Regions from separate parts of the Hydrogenophaga sp. T66 genome, predicted to be linked through region 2. Evidence: riboswitches for the same ligand, from Rfam matches in the RefSeq annotation. Region 2 holds a riboswitch; the other holds the start of a gene.

Region 1 (15,200 bases), on a different contig from region 2:
GCTATTGGCCGATAGCGGGCATCCTACCCCCGCACCTTGTGTGACAGCAACCGGTCTGGAGTGCCTTCAGTGATGACCGCTACAGGCTGTCTGCAGTCACTTGGCTCAAGGTCTTCTAATGGCTGCACACAAAGAGAGCAGACATTCAACGGTTGAAGTAAGGCGGCGGTCAGGGCAATCAGCGCCTACCTTAAAGATAAAGGGAGAGAAGAAGGAAGGCGGCCGCTTGATGCGGGGGCAGTCCCGATCATGCTGCTCCGAAACTCGGTCTTCCGCGGAGACTCGGTCGTCAGATGAAGCAGTACACCGCAGGTCAACTTGACTGAGCGATGAATGCCGTTGGCTGGTCTGTTCGTCCGAATTGATTGAGACACCACAATTTTCACGTAGTCGTGACGTCGCCATCCGGAGCGGACTCCGTATCATCGTCCGAAGACTCTAACAGGAGGACCGAAGACAACTTACGCCGGTTGGCTGAAACCCACTTGTGCGGACTGCTTCCGAGGATCTTTTGAAGTGGCCCGACAAAGGGAATACGTGTGTCTTTTACCACGTTGATGACGTCCTCATTCCGAGTAACGCACCCATCCTTCTCCAGCGTGTCGAGGAATTCGTAGCCAATCTCTCCGGCACGGGGCGGTGGAAGCGTGCTTCCCGCAAGGACCAAGAGCGCATTTCCGCCCAGGCGTCCTTTTGCCTTGAAGGCAGGGGCGCCGTGGTGTAGTGGTTGCATATCAAAGAAGAAAAGCCCGAGCGGATCCGGTTCGAAGACGTCGATACCCGCCATCCGCGCCACGCTTCTTACCTCGCGCTTGAATAGGTCGAGAATGGCCGCATCACACGGCCCTAGCGGCTCTTCCCCGCCGTCCGTACCGTTCGTAACGATGTATCGATTGGCGTTCCGCACCCATGCGATGAACTGCCGCTCAAGCGCACCTGCATGCGCCGAGTTCATCCACGGCCCACTAGAGGTGAACAGTAACGCATCGGTCCAAAAATCCTTCTCGCGCTCGTGAGCGTCCCCACGCTGTTTTGCGTTCTTAGTCTTACCGACGTACAGCTTGCGGCGCTCCTCGTCACTGCGGTCGAAATAGCTGCCGTAGAGAATGTAGGTGCCGGCCGTCTCTATCGGAAGACCTTCGGCGCGCTGCCGGAGCTTGAAGTACGCATCGCGCGTCATCCTCAAGATGCGCCCGTCCCAACCGCTCGCAACGATCTCTACGACGCCTGAAAACTCGGTTTGCGAAATGTGGACGTGCTTAATCACTCTTGCCCTCCGGTTGGCAGTTTAGCGGGAGAAGGGGCGGCCGCCCGCGCAAATGTCGTGCTTTCAGGAAGGCACTTACACGGTCGACGCGTCCAGCTCGAATGTGAGATTCACGAGCCCTCCTGCTCCTGCCGCTTAGGGCGTGCAGCGACAGCTGGGGCCTCGTTCCCTTGCCCACTTGAACTGCCACTGCCTCATCGTAGGGCACCAGTTGTTAGCCCACGTCCAACGCGGATGTTGATCAACATCCGCTTTGGCCAGAACCGGTCATTGACCTTCCTCGTGCGAAGCGCTTTACCTCGCCGCCGACCACTCTCAGTCTGAATCTGTCGCCAGCCCGGTCGGCTCAAGAGGGAATGATCTTGGTCTTCGTGCAAAACTCCATCGCAAATCGTCGTGCGTCATACCGCCATGCGCCAGTCCGACAAACGAGGGGATTTCCTTAGAGTTTGTGCCCCTTGAGCAGGGGGCATTGTGGCCAAAGCGGATCGAGTAAGAGCGTGTGGACTTTTGCTCGCGTGATGCCGACTCGAAGCACACGTCGGCTTTTGGGATACGGGGCAAGGTCGCCTCGCCAAACGAAAGACGATTCGACGGCGGGACCGGTCCGACGAGCTTCGCGGACGAGGATGACTCCGTCAAACTGCTTGCCCTTGGCCTTGTGGAAGTTCATGACTTGCAAACCCATCGGCGGCTCCGCGCCGTCGAGGATTTGCTCCTGCGCGAGAGCCAAGTCGAGGGCGGAGCGGGCGTTCGTGTAGGCGCCGTCGCGAAGCCATTCATCAGACAGGGCAGCTGAGATGCGATGTCCCCGACGGAACGCGACCAAGAAGTCCAACTGCGCAGCGACCCGCATGAGTTCGTCTTGATTGGTCGCGCGCAGCATATGTTTGACCGTGAGCCAGTCCTTGGCAGGATCACCGCTGAATTCGTCGACTGCCAACCCTGAAATGAGGCCGCGCAGCGCGTTGGCGATGTTGATGTTCAGGGGCTTGCCACTCTTGATCTTGTTAGCCTGCTCCAAGAGCTTGGCGACTTCCTTCCGGCCCTGTCCCGTCGCACGCCTCGCGGCTGCGATCATTTCCATGCTGGTGGCGACATAGGCCTCCCGTTGGGCGAGATCCTTGGGTTCCAGCAGAAAGGCAGCGAAACGAGCTGACAGCAGTGCTTCGGCCTCGTCGAACAGTAGCTTGTGCCGAACCGGCTTCCCGACACTGGCCCCCAGCGCGTTGAGGGCGTTGGATATCTTCAACGCACTGCGGTTGTTTGTGACCAGTATCGCGATCGTCTCCACCTTCTTGTCGGTCTGAGCCCTAATTGATTTCAAGAGCTCCCCGAGGGCTCGGCGCAGCAGATGATTCCAGTTCGGCGGTGGCTTCTCGGGGCGGTAGGCAAGGGCGGATACGCCCTTGTAGGGCGCGCCGCGTGGCTTGGCTGTCAGGATGTCATTGCCGAACGCCAAGATTTCGGAGTCCGGGCTGCGGTGATTCTGTATCCCAAGGTCGATCTCAAGCGGCTTCAACGCCGCCCGGATGGCGATCACGCGCTCCGGGCCGACGCCTGGCAGGTAGTCAAAGATTTGCTGCTCGAGGTCTGCCAGGCACAGCACCTGCGTGTGTGGCGCGAGCATCTGGATGCAGTGCCACGCGTATTGGCCGGTGTCCTGAGCTTCGTCCACGATGATGATGGGATGCCGATGTGCGATTGACGCCAAAAGATACGAGCAGCGGGCCAACAGAGCTGTCGCATTGGGCGCGAACAGATCGAACGCGATCCGTCCCTCTTCTCGAAACAGCCGCTCACGCTCGACGAGCCACTCGGCCCAGCCATCGTCGTCGTCGCCGAGGCCGCCCGACAGGGCCTTTTCGTCGTGTGGCAACAAGATCGAGAGCCTATGCGGTGCCCCAAGCAGGTAGGCGTGGGCTTTTAGGATGTCCCAGAAGAACGAATGAAACGTCTGGATGGAGAGCTGCTCCTGTTCGGCTTTGGTGGACTCGAGCTTGGCGGCGTCCAAGATGCGCGCAACTGCCGCCCGCGAGAAACTAAGGAACAAGGCCGACTGCCCAGGAAGCATGCCGTCGCGAATCCGCTTGACCGCCTTTCGCAGCGCGAGCGTGGTCTTGCCGCTGCCGGGGCCGCCGATGACCAAGACATGGCCCTCGCAAGCCATGACGCTTTCGCGCAGCTTGCAAGGCTCGGTCATGGGGTGGCAGCAGCGGCGGCCGGTTCAGGTGGGGCTCCATCACCGTCGTTGATCGGGGGTGGAGGTGGGAACAATGCGAACACTGACGCCAGAAAGTTCGTCACCGTGGCCGGCAGCTCGTGGAGCTCGCACTCCTCAAACAGGCGCGCCGACCAGCCGGCGCCCTTGTTACCGCCGAGAGCTTCTTTGGCGATGGCTTTGACCTCGTCGTCGTTCGGGCGTGCATCGGGGATGACTACGTTGCCGTTCTCATCATTGGCTTTTAGGCCTGAAAGGAAGGACCACAGCCGATCCACGGGCACCTCTGCCACGACCAAGTCTTCGAAGCCTTTATAGGCATGCTCAACATTGATTTCGAAGTTTTCCGCCAGAGCCTGCGCCTGCTCGGCCTTGCGCTTTTTTTTGTAGTCAAAGTCGTAGAAGGCGAAGGTTCGTAGCCCCAGCGTCTTGAAGAACTTGCCGAACTTGGGCATGTTCGATTCGCCATCAGCGTCGAAGAAGGTCACGCCCGCTATGTCCAGCGGTTGCAAGTTGGGATCACTTTCTTCCATACGCCGTGCGACTACGGGCATCGCATGCAGCTCGGTAACGCCTTCGACGACGATAGCTGCTCGTCCCAGCATGCATTCAAACAGACCGGAGCGAGAGAAGCGCTTGTAGTCGTTATCTTTGAGGCCGGTCGCGTCGGAGACCTTTCTCGCCGTGACCACGCCGGCATTGCGAGCCAAAAGCAGTGTTTTAGATGGTTCGAACTTCTCGATCACGAATGGCGAGTGGGATGTCACAAAGGCTTGTGTCGTCTTAGTCAGCAAGTATTGGGCGATCCGTCGCTGGGTGTGCGGAGGCACCGCGATCTCGGGCTCCTCCATGGCGAAGATGACCGTGTCGGGCTTGAGGTCGGCGATGAAAGAGAGCAGCGCGAGCACTAGCGTGTTGATCGTGCCCGTTCCGGCGTGTGGGAATGGGACGTGTCCTTGGTCCGCCGATAGCGCCAAGAAAAACGTCATGGTCTTGCGTAGATGCTCACGCGTGAGCTCCGAGACATGCAGCTTGGTGGCGTTACCGGGCGACTCCAATGCGATGTAGCGGGCCAGCCGTCTTTCTACTGATCGCAGAACCGGAGCGATATCGGCCGCATCGGCTTCAATGTCGAGGCCGCGCAGGCGCTCAATGGTCTTCTCCCACAGGCTAGTGCGTACGCCCTTGGTCCGCAGGATGATGTCGAGAAGCGAACCACGCTCCAAGCTCAGCGCCCGCGAGCCGGTCCGAAGCGCCCGCAGGTAGAGGAAACCAAACAGCCGCTTGATCTGCTTGGGAAGCTTGGTCAGCTCCCCGGGGGGAGCGTCGGGACTATGGGAAAAGTAGGTGCGTGCCTCGAACTCGTCTTCCTCGCGGTTGTATTGGCCGATGGTCTCGATCCGAAGGCAGGGAACGGCATGGGGCGGATTGGCGGCGTCGGCCTCTCCAGGCCCGAGCAATCTCTGCTCTGCTACATGCCAAAACTCGAGGTTGCCGCCGCACTTGGCGCCGATCTCGGCTCCGAGATCGATGAGTACCGCCTCGATCCGCAGCGGATTCGGTATCCGCTCCGCGCCATCTTCTGCGGCAGGGACCAGGTATTCAGCGTTGTAGAAATCGAACTCATCGACCGGAGGGAAACGGTTTAGCCGGTCGGGGCCCAAGACCAGGTCGAGAGCTTCGCATAGCGTGCTCTTACCGACATTGTTGGAACCCACCATCAGAGTGTGCCCGTCGAACAGGAGCTCCGCCGACTTGATGCCGCGAAAGTTCGAGATGGTCAGCCGGACAACCTTCATGTCTTCTTCCGTACTGGCGTAAGCCTTAGTTTGATGGTGTGATGTTCATCATAGAGAGGCGCACATGGTTTTCTGCTCAAGCCACCTTGGAACACTCCACCACCATGGTGCTGGGGGTCTACTACAACATCGGGATCAACAGCTACCTGATCGACGCCGTCATCGGCTTCTCGGTGGTCTACAAGGCCCTGGACAACATCGGCGCTTTCCAGCGCTGGTTCGGTGTTCAGCCGAACACCAAGGTCGCGACCCTGATCTTCGGCCTGATCCACGGCTTCGGTCTGGCCACCAAGATCCAGGAGCACGAGATCTCGCGCGATGGCCTGGTGGGCAACTTGCTGGCGTTCAACGTCGGCGTGGAAATCGGGCAGCTGCTGGCTCTGTCCGTGATCCTGATCGGCATCAGCTTCTGGCGCCGCACCGCAGGCTTTGCGCGTTATGCCTACAGCGCCAACGTGGTCATGATGTCCGCAGGATTCATCCTGGTGGGCTTGCAACTGACCGGCTACATCGTCTCCCCATGAATTCGAGAGTGAACACCATGTACAACAGCGACATCCCCTCCCGCGCCGAACTGCCCTCGACCCGGCAGCTGATCCGTTCCACCGTCATCGCGGCCGTCTCTGCCGTGATCCTTCTCTTCACCGTGGTCCTCCCGTCCGAGTACGGGGTGGATCCCACCGGCATCGGTCGCGCGCTCGGGCTGACCGAGATGGGCGAGATCAAGACCCGTCTGGCCCAGGAAGCGGCCGAGGACGAAGCCGCCACCAAGGCCGCCAATGCAGCGCCGAGTGCTGCGCCGGCACAGACCGGCAACGAGGCCACCGCTCCTGCGGCTCCTGCCGTTGTGGCCACAGCAAGTCAGCCCGCCGCGCCTGCGGCCACTGCCACCGCGCAATGGCGCGATGAACTGTCCTTCACCCTCACCCCGGGTCAGGACACCGAAATCAAGATGAAGATGAAGGAAGGCGAGAAGGCCCTGTTCGCGTGGACTGTCCAGGGCGGCGTGGTGAACTTCGACACCCACGGCGATGCCCTTGGGAAATCCATCAGCTACGAAAAGGGCCGTGCGGTGGTCGCTGATGAAGGCGAACTGGTGGCGGCTTTTACCGGTAACCATGGCTGGTTCTGGCGCAACCGGGGACAAGCTGACGTTACCGTGACCCTGAAGACGGGCGGAGCCTACAGCGACATTAAGCGGGTCAAGTGAGACTTTTGGGGGCGCTCGCATCGACGCCTCCAATCATTTGGATCTATCGGAACCTCAGCCCCAATCGGGGCTGAATCGCGGTAGCAAGCGATCGGCAAACTGCCGAAATGCCTTCGAGCCACTAAGTACAACAACGTCTGCTTTCGCTGCAATGCAGACATCGCTCCTAGTCTGTACCGATAGCTTCACGGCATTCAATTCATCTCGAAGGCTCCTATAGAGCCAACCTCCTCGCGCAGGTAGGCCTTGTCCAGAGCCGGCGCTATCTGCTCTCCATACCGGAAGATCGCATCCACCAGTTTCTTCCGCTGGGGATTGATGGCCACTTGGCTCGGGTGCCACGGTGACTCGTTGAGGATGCCGATACGGGGGTTCTCTTGTCCGTAGCGGGACGGGAAGAAGAACTGCCGGACGATCAGGAAGTAACCAAAGTCGCCATAGCGGGTGTACGACAAGGTGAGCGCGTTGAAGTCGTGACGGACACCCCTCTGCGCCAGCGTGGCGAGCAGACGTTGCGTAGAGCCGTTGTTGTTTTGCAGAAACCGGTCCGGAATCAGCGTCAGACACTTCTGCTGGAACAGGCGGGTGCCGTAGTTGTTCATGGCCAGCACTGGGGAGATCTTGCAGGGTTCGTCATTCCACCGAATGTTGGGACCATCCACCTTCATGATGATCTCCAGCGCATGTTGCAGCACCGGTCCCTGATCATCCTTGCTTACTTGGATCAGTCGAACCTCGCGCAGGTCCGCCGCCTGGTTTCCGGTGGACTTGCGCAGGACGGAGTCCGTAATCTCCCAGGTACCTGCGGGCAGTGGAATCTTGGCCACTGTCGCGCCGCTGCGGACCTGAAGAATGGCCACATGCCCACTGACCACATCACCCACGTTCTGGGCGAATGATGTCGACGCAGCCACGCACCACGCGACCAGTCCAATCTGGACGGTCCACTTCCACCATGTCATGAATCTGCTCCCTCGGCTTTGGATGCCGTTGGGGCGATGCTAAGTAGGCGAGGAGCAGTTTCCCAATGAGGGTTTGCAGCGTCGTGAGATTTAGGGATATGAGCTGTGAGCTATCTTGAGCAGGCGCGACCTGCCTGTGGTCCACCGCTACGCCCTCGACCGTTATGAATTGAGAGACATCACGAGTTGGGCCGATGACGATGCCAACCTGCCAATTCGGGCAAGGTGGACGCGGATGCGAATGTGGTTCTGATGGATAACCAAGCGAAACGCAGCATCGGCCCTCGACTCGAAGAGCTTTCTATGGTCTGTCACTTATATCCATATGCCCATCCAGCGCGCCTAACCGCGACCCCAACCTCATGGCCGCAAAGCTGTCGGCAGATTGAACAAACAGCCGACTGAAGGATGGCCCGACAGTTCGGAGTGCGTCTGCAATCTCCGTTCCGATCACCGCGCGACTTCTGTCTTGCCTGGTACGCTTGATGGCAGAGTCATCCTCCATAAAGACACCCAGGGAATGGACCACACCGATCAGTACTACAAACAGTTCGCGGCCGAGTTTTTCGGCTCGACAGTCGGCGTGGACATGGCAGCGATTCACCAACGGTTCCTGGCTCGCTTAAAGCCTGGAGCCCACATCCTTGATGCTGGCTGCGGCTCGGGACGTGATGCCAAGGCATTTTCCGGGGCCGGCTTCCAGGTAACCGCTTTCGATGCATCCCCAGAGTTGGCGCGTCTAGCCAGCACCCACTGCGGGTTCAAAGTCGCAGTTCGTCGCTTCGACGATATCGACGAAGCCGAAACGTTTGATGGCATCTGGTGCTGCGCCAGTCTGCTCCACGTACCGCTGTCCGCAATACCAGCCACCCTCGACCGGCTGTGGCGCGCGCTGCGTCCCGGTGGCACGCTTTACGTCAGCTTCAAGCACGGCACCGGCGAGCGCGATCATGGCGGGCGGCGGTTCACTGATGCCGACGAGACTACCCTGCGGCAGTGGTTCAGCCGATGGCCCGATGTGCATGAGGTCGACGTGTGGCTCACCGACGACCAGCGGCCCGATCGAACCGAGCGCTGGACTAACGCTCTGGCCACCCGTAAGCCAGGGCCGAGCCAGCGGCTGGTAACGGGGGGTGCCGACCACTTCCTGCCTCACCTGTCGGAAGCGTTCACCTGGGCCACGCAGGCCGACCTGGCGGTCGCGTTCATCAAGACCACAGGCCTGAGGCTATTGCTGCCCGATCTGGAGTCAATGGTCGAGAGCGGTGCGCCGCGGCGCGTCCGTGTACTCACCAGCGACTACCTCGACATCACCGACCCCGAGGCCTTGCGCTTGTTGCTGCTGTTACAGGAGCGCGGCGCCGAGGTGCGCGTCTACACCACGCAGGAAGGCAGCTTTCACCTCAAGGCCTACATCTTCGCCAAGCTCGAAGGGCAATCGCTCACCGCAGGAACGGCGTTCATCGGCTCGAGCAACATCAGCCGACAGGCTTTGCAGGATGGGCTGGAGTGGAACTACCGCGTCGTCTACCCCGATGACTCAGGCTTTCTTGAAGCCCGGCACCGCTTCGACGAGTTGTTCGATCACCCGAAAACCGTGGCGCTCTCGGATGCCTGGATCGAGACCTACGAGCAGCGGCGGCTTCCGCCATCGAGATCGATCGCGCCCGGCAGCCATGAGCAGGAGGCACCGCCCGAACCTACGAAGATCCAGCAAGAAGCGCTGGCGGCCCTAACTGCCAGCCGCGAAGGCGGCTACCGGCGCGGCCTGGTGGTGCTGGCCACAGGCCTGGGCAAGACCTGGCTGGCAGCTTTCGATGCCGTGCGCATGGGAGCGCGGCGCATCCTGTTTGTCGCGCACCGCGAAGAGATCCTGGGCCAGGCGGCGGCCACCTTTGTCCGCATCCTGCCGAAGAAGCGAGTGGGCTACTACACGGGACGCAGCCGGGACGCCGACGTCGACGTGTTGTGTGCCTCGGTGCAGACGCTGGCCAAGGCCGAGCATCTGGAGAGGTTTGCGCCGCAGCACTTCGACTACGTCGTCATCGACGAATTCCACCACGCAGCTGCTGGCACCTACCGACGGCTGCTGGCGCACTTCGCCCCTTCGTTTCTGCTCGGGCTTACGGCTACGCCAGACCGTACCGACCAGTCCGACATCCTCTCGCTGTGCGACGACAACCTGGTCTACAGCTGCCACCTGTTCGCCGGTATCCAGGCTGGTCTGCTGGCGCCCTTCCAGTACCACGGTATCCAGGACGAGTCTGTCGATTACCGCGAAGTACCCTGGCGCAACGGGCGGTTCGACCCGGAGCAGTTGTCCAATAAGCTGGCCACGCTGGCCCGAGCGCGCCACGCCCTGCGCGAGTGGCGCAGCAAGGCCCAGCGGCGCACGCTGGCATTCTGCGTCTCGACGCGTCACGCCGACTACATGGCCGAGCAGTTCAACCGCGCCGGCGTGTCGGCGGCCGCGGTGTATGCGGGTTCCACCCTCGGCCGCGCACAGGCCTTGGAGAAGCTGCACGCCGGAACGCTGCAAGTGGTGTTCTCGGTGGACCTGTTCAACGAGGGAGTCGACCTGCCGAGTATCGACACGGTGATGATGCTGCGGCCCACCGAGTCAAAGATCCTGTTCCTGCAGCAACTGGGCCGCGGCCTGCGCCGCAGTGAAGGCAAGCAACATCTGGTGGTACTGGACTTCATAGGCAACCACCACAGCTTTCTGCAGAAGCCGCAAGCATTGTTCGGCGTGGGCTCCACCTATCAGGCTATGGCCGAGTTTGCGCGCAAGGCGGAGCGGCACGCGCTGGACTTGCCGGCAGGCTGTTACGTCAACTACGACCTGGCGATCATCGACTTCCTGAAATCGCTGGACAGCTCAGGACCGCAGAAAGACTACGAAGCCTTGCGGGACGTGCTCGGCCGGCGCCCCACGCTCAGCGAGTTTTATCGATCAGGCAGCAGCGTGCAGGCCATGCGACAACAGGCTGGACAGTGGTTTGCGCTGGTCAGGACGATGGGCGACCTCTCCGAGCTGGAATCAACGGTGGCAGATCAGTTCCAGGCGCTGCTGCGCGAAGTCGAGGTCACCGCAATAACCAAGAGCTTCAAGATGGTGCTGCTGGAGGCGCTACTCGAAGTCGATGGCCTCCGCCAGCCTGTGCCGCTAGAGGTGCTGGCGCAGCGGTCCCGCGGTGTGCTGGATCGGCGCCGGCCCTTGCTGGCCGACCTGCCAGCAGAGATAAGTGAGCTCGCCGCTGTGGACGCTGCATGGGTACGCTACTGGCGCGATAACCCAGTCAGGGCGTGGACGGGCGGAAATCGCCCTCCGGGCACAACGGCGCCCTTCAAGCTGGAAGGATCTAACTTTGCGCTGACACAAAGCGTGCCTGTAGAGCTGGCGCCCGCGCTGGCCCCGATGCTGCAGGAGCTGGTGGACTACCGCTTGGCGTCCTACGAAGTTCGGCTGGAGCCCCAGCGTGCCGCGAGCGACGTAGTGCCGTTCCCCGCCAAGCGCCGCGACACCGTGGAAGTGCCGTACTTCCCGAATCTAAAAATCGCCTGCGGCCACTTCAAGACGGGGCGCACCGACTCCGAAGAACATCGCACGCTGCCGGCAGCGTACGGCCCGCTCGACCCAAGCCGGCACTTCATTGCCCGGGCCACTGGCAACTCCATGGACGGCGGCAAGAACCCCGTGCGTGACGGTGACTACCTGCTGCTGGAGCTGATCAGTCCCACCCGAGCTGGCTGGATCACCGGGAGCGTTGTGGCTGTAGAGCGACAGGACGAATCCGGCGACAACCAGTACCTACTGCGGGTGGTGACCAAGACCAGCGAAGGTCAGTACGTCCTGAAGGCCAATAACCCAGCCTACGAGGATATGCCGGCTAACGACGAAATGCGCACTCTGGCGCGGCTACGCGGCGTTGTCGACCCACTGGACCTGGCCATCGGACAGAGCTTTCAGCGTGAGGAAATCCCCGCGCTGTTCGGCGAAGTATTCAACCCGGGTAGCTGGAACGTGGGGCATGTGACGCTGAACGACAAGAAGGCGCATGTGCTGCTGGTGACCCTGAACAAGCAGGGCAAGGCGGAGCAACATAAGTACCTGGACCACTGGATCGACGAGCATCGCTTCCACTGGCAAAGCCAGAATACGACAACGCCGGAAAGCAAAAGAGGTCGGGAGATCATCGAGCATGAGCGGCGCGGCATTGCAATTCACCTATTCATCCGGGATGGCAAGTTGGCCGGCGGAAAGGCGGCACCGTTTACCTATCAGGGGCGAGCAATTTACGAGTCGCACCAGGGCAGCGGCCCGGTGAGTGTCGTCTTTAGGGTTCCAAGCCGCTAGGCTGTACTACTGGCCTTGAGGGCTGGCGCAGCTGAATGCCACCCTGTTTTGCTATCAGGTCCCGAGCAGCCCTCCGCACGCTGGAGGTGATGGCAACGAACAAGCCCATCCCGTTAGGCTTCCGAAAACCGCTGTAGGCTGGGAGCTGCCATAGGAAAACTGGTCAGCGATCTCTTCTTCGGCTATGGGTCCGATACCAAGATTGCAGTGACACGAGATCACAGGAATACCAAGATGGCTTGCTCCAGAGGCGCTGCATCGCCTAATGCGCATACACAGCGCCGACTTTTCGCCGCATCGGCCGGCTATTGCCAAAATCCAAGTTGCTCGAACGAACTGTTCGTAGATGCATCGGGCGTGTCCATTCACATCGCAGAGATGGCGCATGTGTTTGCAGCCACCGATGGCGGGCCTCGAACGAAGTCCGATCTCAGCAAGGAAGAGCGTGGAGCATTTGAGAACCTGGTCATGCTTTGCGCAAACTGCCATACGAAGGTGGATAAGGCGCCAGACGCATACCCGGACCAGATGATGCTGGGCTGGAAACGCGAGCACGCGAACAAGCTCCAAGGGCTATTCGGTGCGGTAAAGTTTGATGATCGTAGTAGAGCTCGCGACGTAGTGGAACCGCTCTTAGAGGAAAATCAAGCTATCTTTATTCAGTATGGTCCTCACATAGATGCCGCCCACAATCCAGAAAGCGGCGCAGCAGAGCAGTGGAAGCGCAAGATGCTGACGAGCATCCTTCCCAACAACAGGCGAATCCTCGCGATCCTAGATACCAACCGCCATTTGCTTAGTGGCGATGAGAAAGCGACGTTGGAGCGGTTCCGGCAGCACATTGACGACCTAGAGGCCTTCCATATCGAAGGAAATAGAGAAGATGCTTCTCGCTTCCCCAACGAGTTGTCAAAGATTTTGAAGGATTGACGAATGAGCGGAAATGTGACCGATTGGGCAATAGGCAAGCTAATCGAACAACGATTCGAGATAATCGATCGAACGCCAGGGGGTTTCTTAGTCGTTAGGTCGGAGAGCGGATATACGTTTAATGTTGCAGTCTTGGGTGTAAAAGATGTTGTTCGGCTAGCGGACGTCGAGCCTCTCTTTCTCGGCGCCATTACGCCACAATTGGTAGTGAACATCCCTTCTAAAGCGCTTTGGAGCGGCTCGGCCATCGACCGCATCCACGCAGCATCTGCCGCGTTCGGAACGCTGGGCGATGTCTCTAGAGCAGCCTCCACAAAAGACGCGGGAACCTATCGGGACAAAAGCATGGGATTTTTCATCAACGCGATGAAACAGCACACAAACGTCGCCCGCGTCTCATACGTCTACGATAGGGTCTTCAAAGTCGATCAAAGGAGCGGCGCAGGGCTCATCGTTGGGGTTATTGACACATACAACATGAGTGCAGAGGACGTTCGCAACGCAAAGGATCAGTTTGGACATTTTGATGTCGTCGTCAAGTCATCGAGCTACGGATCTATCACCGACCAAGCTGAGGCGGCCGCCAGGTCGATTGGAGCGCAGGCTTTAACGTTTCGCCAACTAATGGGCCGGCTATCTAAGTGATTAGGCATCGCGTAATCACCCGCCTTCGCGAGCTTGCCACCTCACTTGGACCGGCGGCCGAAGGAACTCAATGGCATCTTTTCGGCTCGGTTGCTCGAAATGACCCAGATGCAGCGGATATCGACTTGATGATTCTCTGCAAAAACGACGGACAGGCCGACTCACTTAGGCGAGTCATTGATCCTGATGCTTTTGTGCTACCGCTTCATCTGGCTCTTTTGACATTCGATGAAGCAGCTGAAGTCAACGCGGTCCGTGTTCAACGCAGCCTCGTAATTTTTCCTTGAGCCACCAAGGCTAAACGGCTCGGGACGAAGGGTCTTTTTGTTGGCAGTGAAGTCCACTTTCGCTGCAGAATTGGCACTCCGGAACAGGAATCTACCTAACTCGATGGGCTGTCCCCAGCAGACTCGGCCGCTACGCGATCTCCCGGCGTGCGTAAACGCCAAGATTTAACGCCCGAACGTAAGTTATAGGGTTACCAACAAACAGTAATACGTGCCACTCGTAAAGACCAGCGCCTGAGGTACAAGCCGCGGAAACTCCTACCTCATAATCAAGCTCGTTCAAAGATTCGATCGAGTGCTGACGAGACAATCAGCAAAGTACCGACAGGAGAGGCATGAGCAAAAAAGATCTGAGCGAGAGTGACATCTGCGACAAGTTCATACGGCCAGCCATGGAGAAGTCTGGCTGGAATGGCATGGACCAGATCTATCGCGAGTTCCCACTGCGTGCAGGTCGAGTGGTAGTCCGCGGCCAGAAGGCTCAGCGCGATAAGGGTACTGTTCTGCGCGCCGACTACGCCCTGTTCTACAAGGCCAACATCCCCCTGGCCGTCGTCGAGGCCAAAGACAACAAGCACGCGATGGGGGCGGGGATGGGTCAGGCCATCCAATACGCGGAACTGCTGAACGTGCCCTTCAGCTTCGCCAGCAACGGTGACGGCTTTGTCTTCCGTGACGCGACCCTAGCTACGGGTGTGCTGGAGCAAAACCTCTCCCTGGAAGAGTTCCCCTCGCCAGCGGACCTGTGGCAGCGTTACTGCACTTGGAAAGGCTGGACACCCGAGGTCGAGCGAATTGCCGCGTTCGACTACTCGCCCAGCAAGACGCCCCGCTACTACCAGCTCAACGCCATCAACCGTACGGTGGAAGCTATCGCTGGTGGGCAGAACCGGGTAATGCTGGTCATGGCTACTGGCACCGGCAAGACCTACACCGCGTTCCAGATCATCTGGCGCCTCTGGAAGAGTGGTGCGAAGAAGCGCATCCTGTTTCTGGCAGACCGCAACATCCTGATCGACCAGACCATGGTCAACGACTTTCGTCCGTTCAAGGGCGCCATGGCCAAGCTCAGTCCCAATGCCAAGGGCGTTGAGCGAGTCGACGCGAATGGCCAGTCAAACACGGAAGAAGTCACCCTCGCCGTCAACAAGACCACCAAGCAGGTCGACAAGAGCTACGAGATCTACCTGTCGCTGTACCAAGCTGTCACCGGCACAGAAGAAGAAAGCAATATCTACAAGCAGTTCTCGCCTGACTTTTTCGACCTCATCGTGGTGGACGAATGTCACCGTGGCAGTGCCGCCGAGGACTCGGCCTGGCGAGAGATCCTGACCTACTTCAGCAGCGCAACCCAGGTGGGCTTGACGGCCACGCCCAAAGAAACCGAAGAGGTCTCCAACAGCCACTATTTCGGCGATCCCATCTACACCTACAGCCTCAAACAAGGCATTGAGGACGGCTACCTCGCGCCTTACAAGGTGATTCGCATCGACCTGGACCGCGACACCTTCGGCTGGCGCCC
Region 2 (15,200 bases):
AGAAATACCAGAAGGTCGAGTTCAAGGACATCGCGTCCAACAAGGCGGAATTCGCCAAAAGCGCCAGCGACGGGTATGTGGCCATGGTGCAGCACTACTTCGCCACCGCCTGGCTTTTGGCCGACGGCGCGGCCCGCGAGAACTTCGTGCGCGCCGTGGACAGCAACCTGTTTTCCGTCGGCAGCCTGACCCGCTTGCCCGAGATCGCCCCGGGCCAGCGCGCCACCGACACCGCCCGCCTCTTCGTGGGCCCGCAGGAAGAGAAGGTGCTGGAGACCATCGCGCCGGGACTGGTGCTGGTCAAGGACTATGGCTGGCTCACCATCCTGGCCAAGCCGCTGTACTGGCTGATGGAGAAGATCAACAGCTTCGTGCACAACTGGGGTTGGTCGATCGTGCTGCTGGTGGTGCTGATCAAGGCGGCTTTCTACTGGCTCAACGCCAGCGCCTACCGCAGCATGGCCAAGATGAAGGCGATCAATCCGCGCATCATGGAAATGCGCGAGCGCCTCAAAAACAACCCGCAGCAGATGCAGATGGAGATGATGAAGATCTACAAGGAGGAGAAGGTCAACCCGCTGGGTGGCTGCTTCCCCATCCTGATCCAGATCCCGGTCTTCATCGCGCTGTACTGGGTGCTGCTGTCCAGCGTGGAGATGCGCAACGCGCCGTGGCTGGGCTGGATCAGCGACCTGTCTTCGCCCGACCCTTACTACATCCTGCCGCTGGTGATGGCCATCACCACGCTGATCCAGACCGCGCTCAACCCGCTGCCGCCCGATCCGCTGCAGGCCAAGCTGATGTGGATGATGCCCATCGTGTTCTCGGTGATGTTCTTCTTCTTCCCGTCCGGCCTGGTGCTGTACTGGATCACGAACAACGTGCTGACCATCATCCAGCAGGCTCACATCAACAGCCGCATGGGCGTGCCGCTGAAGTTCAACATGCCCAAATTCAAGTGACCCCCCTGCGCCGCTGACGCGGCTTCCCCCCTGGCAGGGGGGACGACACCAGCGGCCCGGCGAAGCCGGTTCCGCGGTGTCACTGGGGCGGCGCACCTCGGTCCTGAGGGGCCCGCATGGCGGGCCCTCATCGTTTCTGGCGCCACGCCGTATCCTTCACGCCATGCCCGCCGCTTCGCGCGACCCGATCATCGCCATCGCCACCGCGCCGGGACGCGGGGCGGTGGGGATCGTGCGGGTATCGGGTCGCGGGCTGGCACCGTTCGTGCGGGCGCTGCTGGGGCGTGATCTGCGGCCGCGCGAAGCGACCTACGGGCCGTGGCGCGACGCTTCGGGCGAGCCGATCGACCACGGCCTGTCGCTGTGGTTTCCCGCGCCGCACTCGTACACCGGCGAAGACGTGCTGGAGCTGCAGGGCCACGGCGGGCCGGTGGTGATGCAGCTGTTGCTGGCGCGCTGCCTGACGGTGGGCGCCTCGCACCTGCCCGGGCTGCGGCTGGCACGCGCCGGCGAATTCACCGAACGCGCGTTCCTCAACGACAAGCTCGATCTCGCCCAGGCCGAGGCGGTGGCCGACCTGATCGACGCAGCCACCGAGGCCGCCGCCCGCGGCGCCGCCCGCTCCCTGGGCGGCGCGTTTTCTGCCCGGGTCCACGCCTTGCGCGACGCGCTGGTGAACCTGCGCATGCTGGTGGAGGCCACGCTGGACTTCCCCGACGAGGAGATCGACTTCCTGCAGAAAGCCGACGCGGTGGGCCAGCTCGCGCGCCTGCGCGCCGGCCTCGACGCGCTGCTCGCCGAAGCCCGCCAGGGCGCGCTGCTGCGCGACGGCCTGCGCGTGGTCATCGCCGGGCAGCCCAACGCCGGCAAGAGTTCGCTGCTCAATGCGCTGGCCGGCGCGGAGCTGGCCATCGTCACCCCGATCGCCGGCACCACGCGCGATGTGGTGCAGGAGACCATCCAGATCGAAGGCGTGCCGGTTCACGTGACCGACACCGCCGGCCTGCGCGACAGCCCCGAGGTTGACGAGGTCGAGCGCATCGGCATCGAGCGCGCCTGGGGCCGCATCCGCCAGGCCGACGCCGTGCTCTTCCTGCACGACCTCACCCGCGCCGACGACCCGGCTTACGTCGCCGCCGATGACACCATCGCCGCCGGCCTGCCCGAAGGCGTGCCGGTGGTGCACGTGGCCAACAAGCGCGACCAGCGCCCGGACGCTTCTGTCCCCGGTGGCTGGCTGGCGCTGTCCGCGCGCCACGGCCAGGGCCTCGACGCCCTGCGCCAGCGGCTGCTCCAGCTCGCCGGCTGGCAGCCCGCGGGTGAGGGCCTGTTCATGGCGCGCGAGCGCCACGTGCAGGCGCTGCACCGCGTCGCCAGCCATCTCGCGCAGGCCGACGACTGCCTGCGCGTGGCCGCCGAGGCCCTGGACCTGTTGGCCGAGGAGCTGCGCCTGGCGCAGCAGGCGCTGGGCGACATCACCGGCGAATTCACCGCCGACGACCTGCTCGGGGTCATCTTTTCGCGTTTTTGCATCGGCAAGTGACGCGCCGCCGCACCGCTGGGGCGGCTGTTTGCGCCGCTGGGTGTGAAAGGCGTGAGAAGGCGTTTCCGTGAACTTGCGCACGCGGGCTCGCCGCGGTTAACTTGCGGCATGAGCGTGATTCCCATCACGGCCGGCAAGGCCGACATCCAGGCACTGGCGCGGGCGATGCGGCAGAGCAACGCGCTGGACGCCGTGCCCCTGACGCTGAGCGAAGCCCAGTGGAGCGTGCTGGCCGGCTACCTCACGCCGGTGCTGCTCAAGCAGGGACAGCCCTTGATCGAGCAGGGCGTGAAGGACCGCACCGTGTTTTTTGTGGAGAGCGGATCGCTGACCGTGCACTACGAAGACAGCCACGACCGCATCCGCATCGCCGTGGTCGGCGAAGGCTCGATGCTCGGCGAGGGCGCTTTCTTCTCCCACCTGCCGCGCAGCGCTACCGTCACCGCCAGCGCCGATTGCCGCCTGTGGTGCCTCGCACCGCTGCGCTTCCGGGAGCTGGGCACCCGACAGCCCGAAATCGCGCTCGAGCTCACCGTGGCCATGTCGGCGGTGCTCGCGCGGCGCATGTACAACAAGCCCAAGCGGGTGGCGGTCACCTGACACGCCCCCACCGCCGCGCCATCCCGCCTGTCACACAACCCACCCCACGCCATGCACGCCGCCACCATGTCGTTCAAGTCCTGGTTTGCTGAAAAGACCGCCGCCGCGTTCGGTCGCGGCGCGCTGGCGCGCGCGCGGCAGACCTTCCGCGAGACCACGCTGCCGCTGATCTCGCCGCGCAAGGGCCGCCGCATCCTGCGCCGGGAACAGTTGTTTGCGATCGTGCGCGAGTCGCTGATCCGCGGTGGCGTGCTCTCCACCAGCTACAGCTTCAAGGTGCTCAACACCGACCCCAACGGCGACAGCTTTCTGGTGTTGATCGACCTGGCCCTCGGGCCTCGCGATCTGGCGGATGAGTACCTGCTGGAGATCGAGCGCTGGATCCAGCAGAGCGCCCAGGCGCGTCACCAGATGGCGGTGCGTTCGGTCTACTGGCGCCGCCGCCCGCCGTCGGACCAAGTCGGCACCGCGCTGCGCGCCGCCATGGTGGCCCAGAGCCGCCGCGAGGCCGAGCGCGGCCAGTCCAGCCCCATGCCGCTGACCTCCAGCCCGATGCCCTTGCATTCCGCGCCCCAGCCGCTGACCGCGATCCCGCGGCCCCCCGTGACCGCGCGCAGCGGCCCGCCGCAGGCGGTGAGCGACGACGAGGTCGCGGCGTTTCGCCGCGCGCTGCAGGCCACGCCGGCCCCGGCCTATCCGTCGCCAGAGCAGGCCCGCCAATCCATGCCGCCGATGAGCGACGGCACCAGCGACTTCGCGGCCTTGAGCGAAACCCAGTACGGCAAACTCTGACCGCGCGGCCGCCACCGGCGGTGACCGGCCTTCACAGCCGGTGCGCAGCGGCCGGCACTCAGTGGCCGTCGAAATTCACCAGGGTGAACAGCGCCAGTCCGCTGTCACGCAGCTTGGCGGACCCGCCCAGCTCGGGCAAATCGACGATGGCCGCGCCTTCGGTGACCGTGGCGCCCAGCTTTTCCAGCAACCGCCGGCCCGCCATCATGGTGCCGCCGGTGGCGATCAGGTCGTCGATCAGCAGCACCCGGTCGCCGGGCTTGACGGCGTCGGTGTGCAGTTCGACCGTGGCGCTGCCGTACTCCAGCTCGTAGGTTTCCTCGACCGTGGTGAACGGCAGCTTGCCCTTCTTGCGAATGGGCACGAAGCCCACGCCGAGTTCATACGCCAGCACCGAGCCGATGATGAAGCCGCGCGCGTCCAGCCCGGCCACCACCGTCGGGCGCAGGGCGGGGTCCATGTAGCGGTGCACGAAGGTGTCGATCAGCACGCGGAAGACCTTGGGGTCTTGCAGCAGCGGCGTGATGTCGCGGAACTGAACACCCGGCGCGGGCCAGTCGGGCACGGTGCGGATGTGGGAGCGAAGGTAGGCGGCGGTGTCCATGCGCGCATTATGAAGACAGCCCCGCGCGACTCGAGGTCGGGCGGGGCTGTGGGGGGCCGCACAGCCCCGGGAGGCCGTGCGCCGCGGCGTCAGGCCAGCGGCTTGAACTGGTAGCCGCTGCCGGCGGCCTCCAGGGTGCCGATGGCCGGCGCGGGGAAGTGGAAGCCGCCCATGGCGGACTTGTCCTTCACCAGCTGGTCAAACAGGCGGCGGCGCACCTGGCGAGCGAGCTCGGCGTCCATGTCGAAGGTGACGGCCCAGTCGGGGCTGCGGGCAAACAGCGACGGCACGTTGGTGACGTCGGCCACGTACATGAACGACTGGCCCTTGGAGCGCACGTTGAACACGCTCATGCCCGGCGTGTGGCCGAAGGCCGGCGCGGACTGGATGCCCGGCGCGAGTTCGGCGCCCGGCTCAAAGCGGACGATGCGGTCGGCGCCATAGCCGCCGAACACGCGCTTGGCGTTGGCCGCGGCGCCCTGGGCGGCCGGCGGCAGCGCGGCGACGCGGGCGTCGTCCATCCAGAAGGCCATCTCGGGGGCGGGCACGTGGATCTTGGCCTTGGGGAACACCTGCGAGCCGTCTTTGTTGAGCAGGCCGTTGATGTGGTCGCCGTGGAAGTGGCTGATGATGACGTGGTCGATGCTGGCGATGTCGTGGCCCGCGGCGGCGAGGTTGGCCTTGAGGCGGCCGGTGGTGGGCGGGCCGTTGTCGGCGAAGCCGGTGTCGATCAGGAACTTGGTGTTGCCGCTGACGATGAGGTAGGGCGTGAAGGGAATGTCCACGTACGCGGTGGGCAGGTTCTGCGACGCCAGCAGGGCCTTGACCTGCTCCAGCGGCGCGTTGCGCACGAACTCGTCACCCAGCGGGCGGCGCACCACGCCGTCGTTGACGGCGATCACCTCGATGTCACCGACCTTCAGGCGCGCGAAACCCGGGCTCGGCGGCGTGGGGCTGCCGAGGTCGGGGCTGTTTTGCGACAGCACGGAGGTGAAGGTGAGCGCGGTGGCACCGGCGATGCCGGCCCCCAGAAACAGTCGGCGGTCCATGCGGGAGTCTCCTGGTGGGTGGAAGGAAAGCCCCGCAGGATACCGAGCGGTCACCCGACGACTCGCCGGTCGAGGAATGCCCCGCGGCGGCGCCCGGAATTGCGCGGCGCCGTGAACCGCGATCGGGGGACAGCGGGCGCCGCCGGCCGGGGTCGGTCAGCCCGTCAGCAGCTTGGCTTCGGCCAAGGCCAGCGCCGGCGCCTTGCCGCCGATGACCAGGGTGTCGCCGCCCCCGAGCACGGTGTCGTCGTCCACCGGCGCGGGCTGCCCGCTGGCGCGGCGCAGGCTCACCGGGCGCACGCCCATTGCCGGCAGCGCGAGGCTGCCCAGCGTCTTGCCCGCATTGCGGCCGCCCGCGGGCAGCGTCACGGTGGTCAGGCGCTCGGTCTCCAGGTCGTCCACCGTGTCGTCGTCGGCGCCGTGGAAATAGCCGCGCAGCAGGTTGTAGCGGGCGTCGCGCTGGTCTTGCACGACCCGGATCACGCGCCGCATCGGCACACCGACCAGCGCCAGCGCGTGGCTGGCCAGCATCAGGCTGGCCTCGATCGCTTCGGGCACCACCTCGGTGGCGCCGGCCCCGCGCAGCTTTTCCAGGTCGATGTCGTCCACCGTGCGCACCACCACCGGCACCTGCGGCGCCTGCTCCCGGGCGTGGTGCAGCACCTTCAGCGCACTCGCGGTGTCGAGGTAGGTCACCACCACCGCGCTGGCGCGGTGCAGGCCGGCGGCCATCAGCGCCTGCAGCCGGGCCGCGTCGCCAAACACCACCGAATGTCCGGCCGCGGCGGCCTGGCGCACGCGGTCGGGGTCGAGGTCCAGCGCCATGTAGGGAATGCCTTCGCCTTCCAGCAGCCGCGCGAGGTTTTGCCCGCAGCGGCCATAGCCGCAGATGATCACGTGCTTGTCGGCGTTGATCGCCTTGCGCGCGATGGTGGTCATCTGCACCGACTGCATCAGCCAGTCGCTGCCCACCAGCCGCGTGACGATGCGGTTGGCATACATGATCAGGAAAGGGGTGGCGAGCATGGAGATCACCATGCTCGCCAGGATCGGGTTGAACAGCGCCGGCGGCACCAGCTGGTGCTGGCCGGCCAGCGTGAGCAGCACCAGCCCGAACTCGCCCGCCTGCGACAGGTACAGCCCGGTGCGCAGGGCCGTGCCCATGGGGGCGCCGAAGGCCCGCGTCAGCCCGGTGATCACCACCAGCTTGAACGCCAGCGACGCCACCAGCAACAGCAGCACCAGCGGCCAGCGCTCAATCACCAGCCGCCAGTCCAGCAGCATGCCGATGGTGATGAAGAACAGCCCGAGCAGCACGTCGTGAAACGGCCGGATGTCGGTCTCCACCTGGTGCTTGTACTCGGTCTCGGCGATCAGCATGCCCGCGACAAACGCCCCCAGTGCCAGCGACAGCCCGGCGTGCTCGGTCAGCCAGGCCAGGCCCAGCGTGATCAGCAGCAGGTTGAGCATGAACAGTTCGTCGCTCTTGCGCCGCGCCACCAGCGTGAGCCACCAGCGCATGATCTTCTGCCCCCCGGTGAGCAGCAGCCCGAGCAGCAGCACCGCTTTCACCAAGGCCAGCGCCAGCGCGGGCAACAGCTGGTCGGGCGCGCTGCCCAGCGCCGGAATCAGCACCAGCAGCGGCACCACCGCCAAGTCCTGGAACAGCAGGATGCCCACCACCCGCTTGCCATGTTCGCTCTCCAGCTCCAGCCGCTCTGCCACGAGCTTGATGACGATGGCCGTGCTGCTCATCGCCATCACCCCGCCCAGCGCCACCGCCGCCTGCCACGACAGGTTCCACCAGCGCGGCAACAGCAGACCCAGCAGCAGCGACGCGCCGGTGGTGAACAGCAGCGTCAGCACGACCTGCGACAGACCCAACCCGAACACGTGGCGTTTCATTGCCCGCAGCTTGGGCAGGCTGAACTCCAGCCCGATCACGAACATCAGGAACACCACGCCGAATTCGGCCAGGTAGCGCACGCCCTGCGAGTTCTGCGCCAGCGCCAGCGCGTTGGGTCCGATCAGCACGCCCACCACCAGGTAGCCCAGCATCGGCGGCAGACGTGCCATGCGGCAGGCCACCACACCCAGCACCGCGGCCAGCAGGTACAGCAGCGTGAGGTCGAGGGAATTCATCCGGCCGATGTTACGCGCACCCCCCGGCGATAATCGCCGCCATGGATCAACCCCCGTTTGACGCCGCCCGCGCCGCGGCGCTGGCGCGCGACACCCTGGCGATCGAGGCCGACGCCGTGCGTGCGCTGGCCGCGCGCATCGACGAGCGCTTCGAGGCCGCGTTGCGCCTGGTGCTGGCCTGCCGGGGCCGCGTGGTCGTCATGGGCATGGGCAAGAGCGGCCACATCGGCCGCAAGCTCGCCGCCACCCTCGCCTCCACCGGCACGCCCTCGCTCTTCGTGCACCCCGCCGAGGCCAGCCACGGCGATCTCGGCATGATCACCCCGGGCGATGTCGTGCTCGCCCTGAGCAACTCCGGCGAGAGCGAAGAACTCACCGCGGTGCTGCCCTTCATCAAGCGGCTGGGCGTGCCCCTGCTGGCCTTCACCGGCCGCGCCGACTCCTCGCTGGCGCGCCACGCCGACGTCGTGCTCGACACCTCGGTGGCGCGCGAGGCCTGCCCGCACAACCTGGCCCCCACCGCCAGCACCACCGCCCAGCTCGCGCTGGGCGACGCGCTGGCCGTGGCCCTGCTCGACGCGCGCGGCTTCGCGGCCGACGACTTCGCCCGCTCCCACCCCGGCGGCTCGCTCGGCCGGCGTCTGCTCACCCGCGTGGCCGACGTCATGCGCCAGGGCGACGCCCTGCCCCGTGCGCGGCCTGACACGCCGCTCATGGAACTCATGCGCGAAACCAGCGCCAAGGGCCTGGGTCTGTGCGCCGTGGTGGGCGACGACGGGCGCGTGCTGGGCGTCTTCACCGATGGCGACCTGCGCCGGCTGATCGAGCGCGACGATGGCGGCGCGCCGTTGGCCAGCCGCCGCGCCGGCGACGTGATGCGTCCGGGCGCGCGCACCATCGGCCCCGGCGCACTGGCCGCCGAAGCCGCCGCGCTGATGGAGACCCACCGCATCAACGGCCTGCTCGTGACCGACGAGGGCGGCGTGCTGGTGGGCGCGCTCACCACCAACGACCTCCTGCGGGCCAAGGTGATCTGACGTGACCCCCGTGCTCAGCTTCGACACCGCCCTCCTGCTGCGCGCGCAGCCGGTGCGCGTGCTGTTTCTCGACGTGGACGGCGTCCTCACCGACGGCGGCCTGTACTTCAGCGAGGCCGGCGAAACCCTCAAGCGCTTTCACACGCTCGACGGCCATGGGCTCAAGCTCCTGCGCCGCGCCGGCATCGAGCCCGCCGTCGTCAGCGGTCGCGACTCGCCCGCCCTGCGTGCCCGGCTCGACGCGCTGGGCCTCATCCACCGGCGGCTGGGCACCGAAGACAAGGCCCCCGCGGCCGAGGCCCTGCTGGCCGAGCTCGGTCTTGGCTGGGGTGCCGCCGCGGCGATGGGCGACGACTGGCCCGATCTGCCGATGCTGCGCCGCGCCGCGCTGGCGCTCGTCCCCCCGGGGGCGCACGCCGAGGTGCGCGCCGTGGCCCACCACGTCACCGCCGCCGCGGCCGGGGCGGGCGCCGTGCGCGAGGCGTGCGACCTGCTGTTGATGGCGGCCGGCGTCTACGGCGCCGAACTCGAGGCGCACGCCCGGTGAGCACCGCCCCCGACGAGCCGCTCGACGACATCCTGCCCGGGCTCGACCGCAGCCCGCAGCCGGCGCGCGCTCGCCGCCGTGGTCACTGGATCGACCAGCTGTCGATCTACCTGCCGGTGCTGCTCATGGGCCTGCTCGCGCTGGCCTCTTACTGGCTGCTGCGCGCCACGCCGGCGCCCAGCGCTCCCGCCGCGCCCGCGCCGCTGACCGGCGAGCCCGACTACACCATGCGCGGCTTCTCGGTGAAATCGTTTCTGCCCGACGGGCGCCTGCAGGCCGAGGTCGCCGGCGACGAGGCCCGCCACCACCCGGACGACGACCGCGTGGAGATCGACAACGCCCGCATCCGCCGCGTGGACGAGCAGGGGCTGGTCACCATCGCCAGCGCGCGCCGGGTGATCACCAACGGCGACAACACCCGCTACCTGCTCGAAGGCGACGCCGTGGTGATCCGCGAAGCGGCCACCGGCGCCGACGGCGTGGCCCGCCCGCGGCTGGAGTTTCGCGGCCAGCGTCTGGAGATCACGCTCGATCCCGACCGCGTGCGTTCCGACAGCCCCGTGGAGCTGCGCCGCGGCAACGACCGCCTCACCGCCGACAGCCTCGACTACCGCGACGACACCCGCACCGCCGACTTCCGCGGCCGGGTCCGCGTGCAGATGCTGCCCTGAACACCCTCACCCTCCCGCTGCACTGCCCCATGAACGACGCCCCCCTCGTGGTCATCACCGGTGCCTCCAGCGGCATCGGCCAGGCCCTGGCCGCCCGCTACGCGGCCGCTGGCTGGCGGCTCGCACTGTTCGCGCGCCGCACGGCCGACGTGCAGGCCTGGGCCGACGCGCGGGGCCTTGATGCCGCGCGCTGCCGCGTCTGGGCCGCCGACGTGGCCGACACCGACAGCATCGTCACCGCCGGCCGTGCCTGCCTGGCGGCTCAGGGCGTGCCCACCGTGGTGATCGCCAACGCGGGCATCAGCGTGGGCATGGACACCGCCGAGCGCGGCGACATCGACGTGATGGCCCGCACCTTCGCCACCAACAACACCGGCCTGGCCGCCACATTCCACCCCTTCGTCGACGCCATGCGCCAGTCCGGCCGGGGCGCGCTCGTTGGCATCGCCAGCGTGGCCGCGATCCGCGGCCTGCCCGGCCACGGCGCGTACTGCGCCAGCAAGGCCGCGGTCGTCGCCTACTGCGAGAGCCTGCGCGGCGAACTGCGCGGCAGCGGTGTGTCGGTCGTCACGCTGCTGCCCGGCTATGTGGACACCCCGCTCACCCGCCAGAACCGTTACTCCATGCCCTTTCTCCTGACCGCCGAGGCCTTCGCCGACCGCGCCTTTGCCGCCATCGAGGCGCGCACGAGTTACCGCGTCATCCCCTGGCAGATGGGCGTGGTGGCCAAGCTGCTGCGCCTCCTGCCCAACGCCTGGTTCGACCGACTGCTGGCTGGCCGGCCACGCAAACACCGCCAGGGGGAGGGACGCGCATGACGCTGGACGTGGTGGTGCTGTTCTTCCTGCTGGGCGTGTTCGCCCGGCTGGTCAAGAGCGACCTGCGGCTGCCCGAGCCGCTGTACGAGACCCTGTCGATCTACCTGCTCCTGGCCATCGGCCTGAAGGGCGGCATCGAACTCAGCAAACAGCCATTGGCCGAGCTGCTGCCGCAGATGCTGGCCTGCGTGTCGCTGGGCTTCGCCATCCCCTTCGTGCTCATGCCCGCGCTGCGCCTGATCGGCCTGTCGCGCGTGGACGCCGCGGCGATGGCCGCGCACTACGGCTCGGTCAGCGTGGTCACCTTCGCGGTGGCCAGCGCCTACCTGATCGCGCAGGGCGTGCCGGCCGAGTCGCACGCCGCGCTGTGGGTGGCCATCATGGAAGCGCCCGGCATCGTGGCCGGCATCCTGCTCGCGCGTCTGGGCGCGGTGGATGCGCAAGGGCGCCCGCAGCGCGTGGCGTGGGGCGAACTGGCCCACGACGTGTTTTTCGGCAAGTCGGTGCTGCTGCTGGTGGGGGGTCTGCTGATCGGCGCCGTCATGGGTGAGGCCGGTACCGCGCCGATCGCGCCGGTGTTCAGCCAGCCGTTCAAGGGCGTGCTTGCGCTGTTCCTGCTGGAGCTCGGGCTGGTGGCGGGCGCGCGGCTGGGCGACCTGCGCCGCTACGGCGTGCGGCTCGTGCTGTTTGCCGTGGCCGCGCCGCTGCTGCTCGGCGTGGTCGGTGCCCTCACCGGCGCCGCGCTGGGCCTGAGCGTGGGCGGGACGGCCTTGCTCGCCACGCTGGCGGCCAGCGCCAGCTACATCGCCGCGCCCACGGCCATGCGCCTGGCCGTGCCCGAGGCCAACGCCGCGCTGTCCATCACCGCCGCGCTCGGCGTGACCTTCCCCTTCAACATCGTCATCGGCGTGCCGCTGTACCTGCAGATCGCGCGCGCCGTCCACGGCTGAGGAGCCCCGCATGGACAAGCATCCCCGTCAGTTGCTCGTGATCATTGCGGAGGCCGTGCTCGAGAAGCGCCTGGTGGCCGACGCGCTGCGCCTGGGCGCACAGGGCTACACCGTGCACGACGTGCGCGGCGGCAGCCGCCTGGGCGCGCGCGAAGCCCTGTGGGAGGCCGACCGCAGCATCGAGGTCAAGGTGATCTGTCCGGCCGATGTGGCCGACCAGATCGCGCAGCACGTCTTGACCACGTATGCGCCGCACCATGCCTTGTCGCTCTACTTCGCCGAGGTGGCGGTCGTGCGGGCGGAAAAGTACTGATTCCCGGGGCTGGTGCGTCCCTGACGGTGGCGACCGCCCAGCAAAAAGCCCCGGGGCTGTCGCCGCGGGGCTCGGGATGCGTCATCGGTTGGGGGCGCTGCGCCCCCGTCGATCAGTAGCCGCCGCGGCCACCGCCGCCGCCGCCGTCACGGCGACCGCCGTAGGGGCTGCGGAAACCGCCGTCACCGCCGCCGCCGTAACCGCCACCGCCGCCTTCACGGCGACCACCGCCAAAGCCGCCGCCGCCGGTGCGCGGCGGACGCGCTTCCATCGGACGTGCTTCGTTGACCACCAGACTGCGGCCGCCGAAATCCTTGCCGTGCATGCCATTGATGGCGGACTGCGCCTCAGCGTCGCTGCCCATTTCCACGAAACCGAAGCCTTTGGAGCGACCGGTCTCCCGCTCCATCATGACCTTGGCGCTGCTGACCGAGCCGAAGGCGCTGAAGGCCTGGCTGAGGTCGTCATCGCGGACCGAATACGGCAGGTTGCCGACGTACAGTTTGTTGCCCATCTCGGGGACTCCTAGAACACAGAGAGAAAGTAGCGATGGAGCCCCGGTAGCACACAGAAAAATGGGTACGCGCGAAACCAACCGATCACTGTTGACGCGGCCGCCGGCGCGGCCCGCCAGACCATTATGCGCTGAATGCCGCGCCGGCCGTGACAAATTTTCATGATGTGCAAGTGCCGCGCGACCCCGATGCGCGCTTACAACACCGCCGCCGTACAATGCTGCCCAGCGCCGATTTGTTCCGGATTGCGGGCGCTTTACAAATGCCGCTAAAAGGGGGGACCCGGTCCCGCCCTTGAACCTGTGTTCACGGCGGCACCGGGTTTTCTGTTTTCGGGCCCTGTGCGCAGGGTGTTTCCGCGTGATCGTCACACCGCAGACCTACCGCTTCACCGAGCCGCTGCCACTGCGCAGCGGGGCCGTGCTGCCGGCTTACGAGCTGGTCGTGGAAACCCACGGCACGCTCAACGCCGAGCGCTCCAACGCCGTGCTCATCTGCCACGCGCTCAATGCGTCGCACCACGTGGCCGGCCTGCTCGGCGATGAACACGGCCAGCCGGTGCCGCGCAGCGAGGGCTGGTGGCACAACATGATCGGTCCCGGCAAGCCGGTGGACACCGACCGCTGGTTCGTGATCGGGGTGAACAACCTGGGCTCGTGTTTCGGGTCCACCGGCCCGACGCACATCCACCCCGACACCGGCCAGCCCTGGGGCGCCGATTTTCCGGTCGTGACGGTAGAGGACTGGGTGGACGCGCAGGCGCGGCTGCTCGATGCGATGGGCATCGACACATTGGCCGCTGTCATGGGCGGCAGCCTCGGCGGCATGCAGACCCTGAGCTGGACCCTGCAGTACCCCGAGCGGGTGCGGCACGCGGTGGTGGTGGCCAGCGCGCCGAACCTCACGGCGGAAAACATCGCCTTCAACGAGGTGGCGCGCCGCGCCATCGTGACCGATCCTGATTTCCACGGCGGCCACTACCTGCGCCACGGCACGCTGCCGCGCCGCGGCCTGCGCATTGCCCGCATGATCGGCCACATCACGTACCTCAGCGATGACGTGATGAACGAGAAGTTCGGGCGCACGCTCAAGCCGGTCGCCGGCGAGGACCCGGCCGCCGTGGCCGACATCGCCTACCGCTACTCCACCACCGACGTCGAATTCCAGATCGAGAGCTACCTGCGCCACCAGGGCGACAAGTTCAGCGAGTACTTCGACGCCAACACCTACCTGCTCATCACGCGGGCGCTGGATTACTTCGATCCTGCCCGCGCGTTTGGAGGCGATCTGTCCCGGGCGCTGTCGGTGGCGCAGGCGAAGTTCCTGCTGGTGAGCTTCACGACCGACTGGCGTTTCTCCCCGGCCCGCAGCCGCGAGATCGTCAAGGCCCTGCTGGACAACGGCCGGGCGGTGAGCTACTGCGAGATCGACGCGCCACACGGCCACGACGCCTTCCTGCTCGACGACCCCCGCTACCACGCTGCGGTGCGCACCTACTTCGCCCACACCATCGGGGGTGCCGCATGAGCGACCAGCAGGTGCAACTCGATGCGATCGCCCGGCTGGTGCCGGTGGGCGCGCGCGTGCTCGACCTGGGCTGCGGCGACGGTGCCTTGCTGGCCCACCTGCAGGCCACGCGCGGCTGCCACGGCTACGGGGTGGAAATCGACGATGCCAAGGTGCAGGCCTGCCTGCGCCGGGGCGTGAACGTGCTCCAGCTCAACCTGGAGGGCGGTCTGGCCATGTTCGGCGACAACGCGTTCGACGTGGTGCTGCAGATCGACACGCTGCAGCACCTGCGCAACGCCGAGGTCATGTTGCGCGAGACCGCCCGGGTGGGCCGCATCGGCATCGTGGCCTTTCCGAACTTTGCCCACTGGCCGAACCGGCTGGCCGTGATGCGGGGCCGCATGCCGGTGACCAAGCGCCTGCCCTACCAGTGGTACGACACGCCCAACATCCGCGTGGGCACACACGCCGATTTCGAGGTGCTGGCGCGCAACTGCGGCCTGCGCATCGACGACAGCTTTGGCTTGCACGAAGGCCATGCCGTGCGCTGGTTGCCCAACCTGCGCGCCAGCACGGCGGTGTTCCGCATCTCGCGCTGAACCGGCCGCGCGTGGGTGACGGTCGTGGGTGACGGCCGCGGCTCCTGCGCGGGCTCAGCGGTGCGCTTCCGCCGCCGCGTCGTTGCCGAAGTCGCCGTCCAGCGCGCTCTGGCCGCCCACCAGGCCCGGGTACAGCCGGCGGAAGTCCGCCACGATCTGCGCCAGCGGCAGGTCGTCGAAGCTGCCGCGCTCGTTCACGTATTCCATGTGCCGCTGGCCGGCGCGGTCGTAGGGGTGGTAGAGCGAGTCGTGAATCCCGTCAAAGTCCAGCGGTAACAGGCCGAACTTCTCGCATAGCGACAGGTTGAAGGCTGGCGTGGCCTTGCGCCAGGCTCCGTCGATCCACAGTTCGGTGTAGCCATGCCAGATGAACACGTCGGTCTGCATGGCCTGGCGCAGCTTCTCGGTGGACAGGTGGTTCTTCACGTCGGCAAAACCCAGCCGCGCCGGAATGCCCGCCGCCCGCGCAACGGCCGCCATCAGCACCGCTTTGGGCACGCACCAGCCATGCCCGGCGGCCAACGCGGTGCTGGCGCGCATGCCGGCGGA

What was found. Region 2 has a riboswitch for S-adenosylmethionine ahead of metX (homoserine O-succinyltransferase MetX). Riboswitches for the same ligand answer to the same signal wherever they lie in the genome.
Region 1: another riboswitch for S-adenosylmethionine. It lies ahead of AC2D80_RS00180 (DUF3427 domain-containing protein); the one in region 2 lies ahead of metX (homoserine O-succinyltransferase MetX).

What each region holds. Positions count from the first base shown of each region.
Region 1 covers NZ_JBXVVX010000001.1:35,481-50,680, reverse strand. Annotated here, with positions in the region: gene AC2D80_RS00210 (GIY-YIG nuclease family protein) at 383-1,267, opposite strand; gene AC2D80_RS00205 (UvrD-helicase domain-containing protein) at 1,710-3,470, opposite strand; gene AC2D80_RS00200 (ATP-dependent nuclease) at 3,467-5,287, opposite strand; gene AC2D80_RS00195 (HupE/UreJ family protein) at 5,374-5,811, shown strand; gene AC2D80_RS00190 (transmembrane anchor protein) at 5,829-6,497, shown strand; gene AC2D80_RS00185 (hypothetical protein) at 6,692-7,459, opposite strand; SAM-I-IV-variant riboswitch at 7,631-7,733, shown strand; gene AC2D80_RS00180 (DUF3427 domain-containing protein) at 7,980-11,816, shown strand; gene AC2D80_RS00175 (hypothetical protein) at 12,174-12,746, shown strand; gene AC2D80_RS00170 (hypothetical protein) at 12,750-13,391, shown strand; gene AC2D80_RS00165 (nucleotidyltransferase domain-containing protein) at 13,388-13,678, shown strand; gene hsdR (EcoAI/FtnUII family type I restriction enzme subunit R) at 14,014-15,200, shown strand, end outside.
Region 2 covers NZ_JBXVVX010000003.1:267,772-282,971, forward strand. Annotated here, with positions in the region: gene yidC (membrane protein insertase YidC) at 1-962, shown strand, start outside; gene mnmE (tRNA uridine-5-carboxymethylaminomethyl(34) synthesis GTPase MnmE) at 1,126-2,505, shown strand; gene AC2D80_RS13620 (Crp/Fnr family transcriptional regulator) at 2,614-3,105, shown strand; gene AC2D80_RS13625 (hypothetical protein) at 3,157-3,897, shown strand; gene AC2D80_RS13630 (adenine phosphoribosyltransferase) at 3,956-4,501, opposite strand; gene AC2D80_RS13635 (MBL fold metallo-hydrolase) at 4,591-5,550, opposite strand; gene AC2D80_RS13640 (cation:proton antiporter domain-containing protein) at 5,707-7,692, opposite strand; gene AC2D80_RS13645 (KpsF/GutQ family sugar-phosphate isomerase) at 7,734-8,729, shown strand; gene AC2D80_RS13650 (KdsC family phosphatase) at 8,731-9,276, shown strand; gene lptC (LPS export ABC transporter periplasmic protein LptC) at 9,273-9,947, shown strand; gene AC2D80_RS13660 (SDR family oxidoreductase) at 9,977-10,765, shown strand; gene AC2D80_RS13665 (sodium-dependent bicarbonate transport family permease) at 10,762-11,715, shown strand; gene AC2D80_RS13670 (P-II family nitrogen regulator) at 11,726-12,028, shown strand; gene AC2D80_RS13675 (RNA recognition motif domain-containing protein) at 12,141-12,542, opposite strand; SAM riboswitch at 12,761-12,833, shown strand; gene metX (homoserine O-succinyltransferase MetX) at 12,904-14,070, shown strand; gene metW (methionine biosynthesis protein MetW) at 14,067-14,651, shown strand; gene AC2D80_RS13690 (transglutaminase-like domain-containing protein) at 14,706-15,200, opposite strand, start outside.